3 regions of the Ensifer sp. Root142 genome follow, and region 2 is predicted to be linked to each of the others. Evidence: predicted binding sites of a transcription regulator. Region 2 holds the regulator's gene; each other region holds the start of a gene.
What was found. The regulator LexA, encoded in region 2, represses DNA repair genes until DNA is damaged. The targets are predictions, from matches to a motif close to TGTTCNNNNTGTGTTCNG.
Positions count from the first base shown of each region.

Region 1: the regulator LexA is predicted to act here: its motif matches at 2,156-2,173, upstream of uvrA (excinuclease ABC subunit UvrA).
Region 3: the regulator LexA is predicted to act here: its motif matches at 1,795-1,812, upstream of ruvC (crossover junction endodeoxyribonuclease RuvC).

Region 1 covers NZ_LMFK01000044.1:40,132-43,407, reverse strand. Annotated here, with positions in the region: gene uvrA (excinuclease ABC subunit UvrA) at 1-2,031, opposite strand, end outside; gene ASD52_RS28785 (single-stranded DNA-binding protein) at 2,312-2,860, shown strand; gene ASD52_RS28780 (MarC family protein) at 3,123-3,276, opposite strand, start outside.
Region 2 covers NZ_LMFK01000023.1:12,783-16,058, reverse strand. Annotated here, with positions in the region: gene ASD52_RS39425 (hypothetical protein) at 1-110, shown strand, start outside; gene ASD52_RS21120 (hypothetical protein) at 754-1,086, shown strand; gene lexA (transcriptional repressor LexA) at 1,306-2,022, opposite strand; gene ASD52_RS21110 (hypothetical protein) at 2,203-2,442, shown strand; gene ASD52_RS21105 (hypothetical protein) at 2,501-2,788, opposite strand.
Region 3 covers NZ_LMFK01000048.1:119,809-123,084, reverse strand. Annotated here, with positions in the region: gene ASD52_RS34185 (HAD hydrolase-like protein) at 42-677, shown strand; gene ASD52_RS34180 (LLM class flavin-dependent oxidoreductase) at 682-1,683, opposite strand; gene ruvC (crossover junction endodeoxyribonuclease RuvC) at 1,856-2,368, shown strand; gene ruvA (Holliday junction branch migration protein RuvA) at 2,441-3,058, shown strand; gene ruvB (Holliday junction branch migration DNA helicase RuvB) at 3,146-3,276, shown strand, end outside.

The sequences.
Region 1 (3,276 bases), on a different contig from region 2:
GTAGAGCGTCTCGATCAGGAAGGTGGACTTGCCGCCACCGGACACGCCCGTAACCGCGGTGAAAATGCCGAGCGGAATGGACGCCGTGACGTTCTTCAGGTTGTTGGCGCGTGCACCGACGACGGTGATTTCCTTTTTCTTTTTCGCCTTGCGGCGTTCGCTCGGGACGGCAACCGACAGTTCACCGGAGAGATACTTGCCGGTCAGCGACTTCGGATTGGACATCACGTCGGCAGGCGAACCCTGGGCGATGACCTCGCCGCCATGGATGCCGGCGGCCGGGCCGATGTCGACGACATAGTCGGCCGTCAGGATAGCGTCCTCGTCATGCTCGACGACGATGACCGTGTTGCCGATGTCGCGCAAATGGCGCAGCGTCTCGAGCAGGCGGGCGTTGTCGCGCTGGTGCAGGCCGATCGACGGTTCGTCGAGCACGTAGAGCACGCCCGTCAGACCAGAGCCGATCTGCGATGCCAAGCGAATACGCTGGCTTTCACCACCCGACAGCGTGCCGGAGTTGCGCGACAGGCTGAGATATTCGAGACCGACATCGTTGAGGAACCGCAGGCGGTCGCGGATCTCCTTGAGGATGCGAACGGCGATCTCGTTCTGCTTGGTGTTGAGATGTCCCGGCAATGCCTCGAACCAGTCCCGTGCGATGCGGATCGACATCTCGGTGACCTGGCCGATATGCAGCGTGTCGATCTTGACGGCGAGCGCCTCCGGCTTCAGGCGGAAGCCAGCGCAGGCCGGGCAGGGGGCAGCCGACATATAGCGCTCGATCTCCTCGCGCGCCCAGGCGCTGTCGGTTTCCTTCCAGCGGCGCTCGAGGTTGGGCACGATGCCTTCGAAATTCTTGGTGGTGTTGTAGGAGCGAGCGCCGTCTTCATAATGAAAGACGATCTTCTCTTCGGTGCCGTGCAGGATGGCTTTCTGCGCGTCGACGGACAGTTCGCTCCAGCGATTGCCGAGCTTGAATCCGAAAACCTTGCCGAGCGCTTCCAGCGTCTGGTTGTAATAGGGCGACGACGATTTGGCCCAAGGCGCGATCGCGCCATCACGCAGCGTCCTGTTATGCTCTGGTACGATCAGCGCCTCGTCGATCTTCTGCTGGCTGCCGAGGCCATCGCAGGTCGGGCAGGCACCGAAGGGATTGTTGAATGAGAACAGGCGCGGCTCGATCTCGGAAATCGTAAAGCCGGAGACCGGGCAGGCGAACTTTTCCGAAAACAGCACGCGCTCATGGGTTTCGTTGAGCGACTTGTTGGCCGAGCCACCGGCCGCGGTTTCTTCCGGCGGCAGCGGCTTGTCGGCGAATTCGGCAACGGCGAGACCGTCGGCCAGCGTCAGGCATGTTTCCAAGCTGTCAGCAAGCCGCGAGGCGAGATCGGGCCGCACGACGACACGGTCGACGACGACGTCGATGTCATGCTTGTACTTCTTGTCGAGGGCAGGAACCTCGGCGATCTCGTAGAAGGTGCCGTCGACCTTAACGCGCTGAAAGCCCTTCTTCATCAGTTCGGCGAGTTCCTTCTTGTACTCGCCCTTACGGCCGCGCACGAGCGGCGCAAGAATATAAAGACGCGTGCCTTCGCCGAAGGCGAGCACACGGTCGACCATCTGGCTGACTGTCTGGCTTTCGATCGGCAGGCCGGTCGCCGGCGAATAGGGCACACCGACGCGCGCAAACAGCAGGCGCATGTAGTCGTAGATCTCGGTCACGGTGCCGACCGTCGAGCGCGGGTTGCGCGAGGTCGTCTTCTGCTCGATCGAGATTGCCGGCGACAGGCCGTCGATCTGGTCGACATCCGGCTTCTGCATCATCTCGAGGAACTGGCGCGCATAGGCAGACAGGCTCTCAACGTAGCGACGCTGGCCTTCGGCATAGATCGTATCGAAGGCGAGCGACGACTTGCCGGAGCCGGAAAGCCCTGTCATCACGATCAGCTTGTTGCGCGGCAGATCGAGATCGATGCCCTTGAGATTGTGCTCGCGCGCGCCACGAATGGAGATGGTCTTGAGTTCGCTCATCGGAAGCCAGCTTTTGCATGTCGGTTGAAAGCCCCCTATGTAATGACGCTAACGCCCATGTCGAGGCGCAATCGGCAAAACTGGTGGCCATTTCGATTCGGTTGACAGGATCATAGGGAAATATTAGAACAAAGAAAGAACAAACAACACGCAAATCGACTAAATCTGTTGTGGATTATGTACGATGCGGGGCGTATCCGCGGCAGCGGACCGCTAAGATACGCGTTCTTGAAATTCGAAAGCCGTGCCGGCGGCGCGGCAAAACCACGGGAAAAGCAATATGGCTGGTAGCGTCAACAAGGTGATCTTGGTCGGAAACGTCGGGGCGGACCCGGAAATCCGGCGCACGCAGGACGGCCGGCCGATCGCCAACCTGCGCATTGCCACATCGGAAACCTGGCGTGACCGCAACAGCGGCGAGCGCAAGGAAAAGACCGAATGGCACACCGTCGTCGTCTTCAACGAAGGCCTGTGCAAGGTCGTCGAGCAATACGTCAAGAAGGGCGCGAAGCTCTATATCGAAGGCGCGCTGCAGACCCGCAAATGGCAGGACCAGACGGGCAATGATCGTTACTCGACCGAAATCGTGCTGCAGGGCTTCAACTCGACGCTGACCATGCTTGATGGTCGCGGCGAGGGCGGCGGCTCCGGCGCCGGCCGTGGCGGCTCCAGCGATTTCGGTGGCGGCGCTGGCGGCGGCTACGACGACTACGATCAGCAGCCGCGCCAGTCCTCCGGCGGCGGTCGCTCCGGCGGCGGCCAGGGTGGTCAGGGCAGCCAGAGTGGCGGCAACTTCTCGCGCGATCTCGACGACGACATCCCGTTCTGAGCCACGCGAACACGGCGATTTTCAGTTGCGGACGCCCTTTGGTGAGCAGACTGGAACGGCACGGGCCTTTAATGGCAATATCGTGACATTGAAAAAGGGCCGGGAAACCGGCCCTTTTTGCGTTCGAATGAACGTTTCTGTCGGTTGGAGCATTTCCAGGAAAAGTGCGAAGCGGTTTTCCGTCCGGAAGTGCGTATGACCAGGAGACGGGACGCTTCCGCAACTCTATCCAAAGCGGAAGCGCTCAAACGTCCCGATGGCCTCAGACCGCCATTGCCGATTTCACGCCGTCGACGACGAACTGGACTGCAAGTGCCGCCAGGATGACCCCAAGCAGGCGCGTGAGGATTGCCCGGCCGGTGACGCCGAGAAAACGGTCGATGCGTTCGGCGATGACAAGCGCCAGGAAAAGACTG
Region 2 (3,276 bases):
TCGCCGTCGCCGTCATTGGTCTCGGCGCCTATGTCTACCGCGAGGAAACAAAACCGACCGGCGTAGAGATCAAGATTGGCCAGGACGGGGTTTCCGTTCAGGAGAATTGAGCGCCATCGGCCACACGCTCAACAGGTTTGGCAGCGGCGAATGCCGCTGGCGGTCGACGCCCCACGCGAGGTTCAAGGCGAACGCAGATCCGAAGGCGGTCGAAATACCGGCCATCGGTGGCGTAAGCGGCCGCGTGCTCGTTGCGAGCGTCAACGAAAGTGTGACGTAGATAGGGCGGGCGAGCGCGTGATTCAGCCCCTCGCACGATGAAAGCAACAAGTCACCCAGCGCCTGCGCGATTGGCTAAAGCGGTTCTCCGTCAATAGCAGCCCGATTGTCGAAAGTGAAACGCTGTGCGTGCCTGCGCAAAGGACATGCTGCCGGCACGCAGGTACGGTTTTCGGGGGGCAAGGAACATGGGCCAATGCGGCGCGTCCAACACGCGCAGCGAGGCTGCCCGCATCGCAGCCAACCACTGTTTTCAAAGCGCAATTCGACCGGGCTGCGCTTGCCCGCCAGTTTGCGAACGTCCGCAGTCGCCAACGACATGGCCTTGCGAGGACGCGCCCCGAAATGGTGATTCGGTCACTATTGTCAGTGCTGAAAATATTGTCTCTAGACAGAACTGGGAATGAATATCCCAACAGCGCGACCCGTATAGGTAGTGTCAAACAAAGCCAACAATGGAGGAAAAGACATAAAATGAAATATAAGATCGCCCTGACTGCTCTTGCCATTCTTGCCGTAACGACGGCCACCGCAAGCGCTGAGGATCTCGTCTTTCAGCTTAAGAACAAGACGAATGCCGTTTTGACGAACTTCTACACATCGCCGGTCGGTGTTGATCAGTGGGAAGACGACGTCTTCGGGCGGCAGGTGCTTAATCCGGGCGAAAGCATGGAAATTACCATCGCCGACGGACGTGATGTCTGCAAATACGACATGCGCTTTGAATTCGAAGAAGGTTCCGGTCTCGACACGACTGAAGACAAGCAGGATCTCTGCGAGTTGGGCGAGTACTCGATTCACGAGTAAAATCCGTCGAGCGTGAAAAACACTCGATCCGAAAATCTCCGTCTCGCTACCCTATGTGGCGAGACGTTGAAGTAAGAGAGCGGCTGGCCGGCATGAAGGCGGCTAGAGCGTTTCCGGTTTAAACGGAGTCACTAGGCGCTCTATCTATTTGTTTTTACGCATTTCCTGGCGGAAAACCGCTCCGCACTTTTCCTCGAATTGCGCTGGCGTGAGACGGGCTTAGTGGTAGCGGCGGATCAAGCCGACGAGCTTGCCCTGAATCTTGACCCGGTCAGGCCCGAAGATGCGCGTCTCATAGGCCGGGTTGGCGGCCTCTAGAGCAATTGAAGCGCCCTTGCGCCGGAAGCGTTTCAACGTTGCTTCCTCGTCATCGACTAGTGCCACGATGATATCGCCGGGATTGGCCGTGGTGGCATTGCGGATGATCACCGTATCGCCATCGAAAATGCCGGCCTCGATCATCGAATCACCCTTCACTTCAAGGGCGTAGTGCTCGCCGCTGCCGATCATATCGAGCGGCACGGTAATGTCGTGGGTGTTGTTCTGTATCGCCGAGATCGGCACGCCGGCGGCAATGCGGCCCATCACTGGAACCGACACGGAGCTGTTGTCGGCAACCGGCAGCGTTTTCGCCGCGGGGGCAGGGGCGGGCGGTTTGCCAAGGCTACCCTCGATGACGCTCGGCGAAAACCCGCGACGGGGCTGCGCGCTCGCAGCATAGGCTTCCGGCAGTTTGATGACTTCGAGCGCTCGGGCGCGGTTGGGAAGCCGGCGTATGAAGCCGCGTTCCTCGAGCGCTGTGATCAGCCGGTGAATACCCGACTTGGATGCCAGGTCGAGTGCATCCTTCATCTCGTCGAAGGACGGCGGTACACCGGACTCCTTCATTCGTTCATGGATGAAAAGAAGCAATTCCTGTTGCTTGCGGGTCAGCATGGCAAGTCGCTCCAGAGGCGTGAAACAAATCAAGAACAGACACTATCTGTTCCATATGTGTTCCGCAAGTGCCTAAAATTCTGTGAATGTTGGTTCAATCAAGCGCAGATTGACCAACTCGTCGCTGCACGCGCCGCGCGAGGCTGATATGCCTCCTTCCGTTTATGGAATGAGGGTTTAATGACGAAGCTGATTCAAATCTTGCTGACCATCGTTGTCGCCGCGACCGCGATCCTTGGGTTTCGCTGGTATCAATACGTGGATAACAAGCAGAGCCCGTTTGACGAAGTTGGTATCGCGTTGAATGCGGCGATGCCCGGGCCGCTCAATCAATGGGGTTGTGACCGGCTGAAGCTGACATTTGGCAACGGACACCCGCCGCACGGTTGCGCCGCGGCCGATGGGACGCAGTGGAAATAGCCTGCCATCAAGGGATCAGCAGAAATATCGATGGGCGATCTGCTAGAGGAGGCCTGAATCAGGCCGGCTGCGTCGCGGAGCAGGCGTCCTCGAATTCCTTGACGGTTTCCGCGGAGTTGTCCTCCGGCAGCACAGCGTCGGCCGCTTCGGTCGCGACCGGCGTGTCGCCTTGATAGACGAAGGACTGGATGTAGTAGGCGATCGTTCCCTTCCAAACGTTCCGGCCGTCTATCTGCTGGCAGGGCACGGCCGTTTCGAAGTCGGCTTGCAGGTCGTCGACCGTGGCAGCGCTGAGGGCGATGTTAGGCGATGCGATAATCGAGGCGATAAGCAAGGCTGCAAGCACGGTGAACGTCCACTAGATCAGAGGTGGCGGCGATGGTTTGGTTAACGATGTGAACCGTGCTTTCGTTCCGAAGTCCAGCAAGCATGCCGGGCACTGTGCCGTGTTCAACAGTTCTTTGCGAAAGGCGAGCACTGGTGCTCAAGCTGTGGCAATGAAGGCACAAAGATTGGCGTGAGGTGCGTTGGCGTTTTCGATTTTCCGGCGCCCGCCTCAAAGCGTGGCGCTGGCAGCTGATCAACAATACCCGCCGCAAATGCTTCCGATGATGTTGGACGCCGTAATGGAGTGCGAGTGGCCAGCGGCATCCGCCTGTAGCGATCTTCGCATCTCCAGCCAAATACATACGATGTTCAAACGCGCTACGAAACCGGCATCTGACCGCGGGTGCTCGACCAGTCGCGCCGGGATGTCGCGGAGACGTTGCGCACCCCAGTTCGACTGGCCACTGACGGATATCTCTCTCGTGTCGTTAGTTCGAGAGGTTAAAG
Region 3 (3,276 bases), on a different contig from region 2:
GCACGGGTTTTTCTTTGGGCGTCACCGATGGGATGTGACCGATGGCGTATGAGTTCGCGATCTTCGACTTCGACGGTACACTCGCCGATACGGCGGAGCTGTTCATGGCGGCGAGCAACCTTGCTGCCGCGCGCTTCGGGTTTCGCCAGCTCACGGTCGAGGAGTTCAAGGGGCTGCGCGCCATGGGCAGTCGCGAGATCATCGCGCATCTCGGCGTACCGATGTGGAAACTGCCGCAGATCGCCACTTTCATGCGGCAGGAAATGGCCGCCCAGGCTCGGGCCATCCAGCTTTTCCCCGGCGTTTCGGGCATGCTGACGGCGCTGAAGTCGGCTGGCATCGGCATCGCGGTCGTCAGTTCGAATGGCGAAGCGGCCGTTCGCAAGGCGCTAGGCGAGACCGCTGGCGCTATCGACCTGTTCGAATGCGGCGCCACGCTGTTCGGCAAGGCGCAGCATTTCAAGAGGGTCGTCAAGTTTGCTGGTATCGATCCTTCGCGGATGCTTGCGATCGGCGACGAGGCTCGCGACATCGAGGCAGCCCGCAAAGTACGCATTGCGGCGGGCGCCGTCGGCTGGGGTTACGCCGATCCCGCGTTTCTGAAATCGCTCGGGCCGGATCGTTTCTTCGATCGCATCGACGAGATCCTGCCGGCCTTTCGGGGCGCGAACGGCTGATCAGTCAGGCCGCCTTGGCAAGCTCCTGCTGCGCTTCGGCGAAAAGCCGAAGCGACTTGAGCCGGGCATCCATGTCGAAGATCGGCATGGAGATGATCAGTTCGTCGGCCTTGGTCTGGTCGAGGAACGTTTCGATCTTTCTGCGGATCGTCTCCGGCCCGCCGACGATGGCATAGGACATCGCATGATCGACAAAGATCTTCTCGTCCGAACTCCATAGCCCGTCCATGGATGCGACCGGTGCCGGGAACCGGCCGCGGGCGTTGCGCCGCAGGGCGACAAAGGATTGCTGCATCGACGTGAAGAGGTAGTTCGCCTCCTCGTCGGTGGCAGCTGCCACGCCCATGACGCCGACCATCACGTGCGGCTTGTCCAGCGTCTCCGAGGGCGTGAAGCGCTCGCGATAGATCTCGAGCGCCGACAGCAGCATGTCGGGCGCGAAATGCGAGGCAAAGGCAAAGGGCAAACCGAGCATGCCGGCGAGATGGGCGCTGTAGTGGCTCGATCCGAGCAGCCAGATCGGCACATTGGTGTCGGAACCCGGAACCGCGATGATCTTCTGATCCTCGGCGATGGGGCCGAGCAGTGCCTGCAGTTCGACGACGTCATTGGGGAAGTTGTTGGCGCTCGCCTCCATATTGCGGCGGAGCGCCTGGGCGGTGCGCATGTCGGTGCCCGGCGCCCGCCCAAGCCCGAGATCGATCCGGCCGGGATAAAGGGCGGCAAGTGTGCCGAACTGCTCGGCAATCACCAGCGGCGAATGGTTCGGCAACATGATACCGCCGGAGCCGACGCGGATCGTCTTCGTTCCCGCTGCGACATGGGAGATGACAATCGAGGTCGCAGCGCTGGCAATGCCCTTCATGCCGTGGTGTTCGGCCAGCCAGAACCGCTTGTAGCCGTTTTCTTCGGCCGCCTGCGCCAAGAGCCGCGAGTTTTCGAGCGATTGGGCGACGCTGCCGCCTTCGGTGATCGGGGAGAGATCGAGGACGGAGAAAGACGCCATGAGCAAGGCCCTTTATTGAGCGAAATTGATTGAATGGCTATGTAAGGTCAAAATTCCTCAATCCAAGGGTAGTGCTCGAGATTTCCGGCAGCCGCGTTTGCCTTATGTGGATGTTTTTGTTTTGTTCACTTTTTGCTGGCAGCGTCCGGACACGCAGCATAGGGTGAAATTCATGCAGACCACGATTCGCATCATCGGCATCGATCCGGGCCTCCGCCGTACCGGCTGGGGTATCATCGAAACGCTTGGCAATTCGCTGCGGTTCGTTGCCTCCGGCACCGTGACCTCGGATGGCGACATGGATCTCGCTTCGCGGCTCTGCCAGCTGCATGATGGCCTGGCGGAAGTCGTGCACAGCTATCAGCCGGACGAGGCTGCGGTGGAGCAGACCTTCGTCAACAAGGATGCAACGGCGACGCTGAAGCTCGGGCAGGCGCGCGGCATCGCCATGCTGGTGCCGGCGCGCGCGGGCTTGAGGGTTGCCGAATACGCGCCGAACGCGGTCAAGAAGGCCGTCATCGGTGTCGGTCACGGTGAAAAGCAGCAGATCCACATGATGCTGAAGGTTCTGATGCCGAAGGCCGAGTTCAAGGGCAACGATGCTGCCGACGCGCTCGCGATCGCCATTTGCCACGCGCACAACCGCCTGTCGGTGACCAGCCGGCTTGCGGCCCTGATGGGGTAGTTGCGCTGCTGCCGTTAATTTCCGATGGTCGGTCCGATCATCCCGCAATCCATCCATGAGAGACGACGCCACATGATCGGCAAATTGAAGGGTACTATCGACGAAATCGGCGAGGATCATGTCGTTCTCGACGTGCATGGCGTCGGCTATGTCGCCCATTGTTCGGCGCGCACATTGTCGAAGCTGGGTTCGGCGGGGGAGGCGGCGGTGCTGTTTATCGAGACCTATGTGCGCGAGGACCAGTTGAAGCTGTTCGGCTTCCTGACGGCGCTGGAGCGTGAGTGGTTCCGGCTGTTGCAGAGCGTCCAGGGGGTGGGCTCCAAGGTTGCGCTCGCCCTCTTGTCGACGCTGACGCCGGGCGAGCTTGCAAACGCGATTGCGCTGCAGGACAAGACCTCGGTATCGCGGGCGCCGGGCGTCGGCCCGAAGGTGGCGGTGCGCATCGTCACCGAATTGAAGAACAAGGCGCCGGCGTTTGCCGGCGAAATGTCCGGCACGATCGGCCTCAAGCAGGAGCTTGGCGAGGGTGTTGCCTCGGCGCCGGTTTCAGACGCGGTGTCGGCGTTGACCAACCTCGGCTATTCCCGCGACCAGGCTGCAAATGCGGTTGCCGCGGCGCTGAAGAACGGCGGCGAGGATGCCGACAGTGCCAAGCTGATCCGGCTGGGTCTCAAGGAACTGGCGCGATGAATCCTTGCGTTGTCGTGCCGGCCGATGCAAAACGGGCATTCTCTTTGACACCACGCGCAAGCATGCCCGATCGATTGGAACGGATGGATGACTGAAGCCGCACGTCTGATAACGCCGGAAAAGCGCGGCGAAGATCTCGATGCGACCATGCGTCCGCAGTCGCTGGACGAATTCACCGGCCAGGCGGAAGCCCGCGCCAACCTGAAGATCTTCATCGA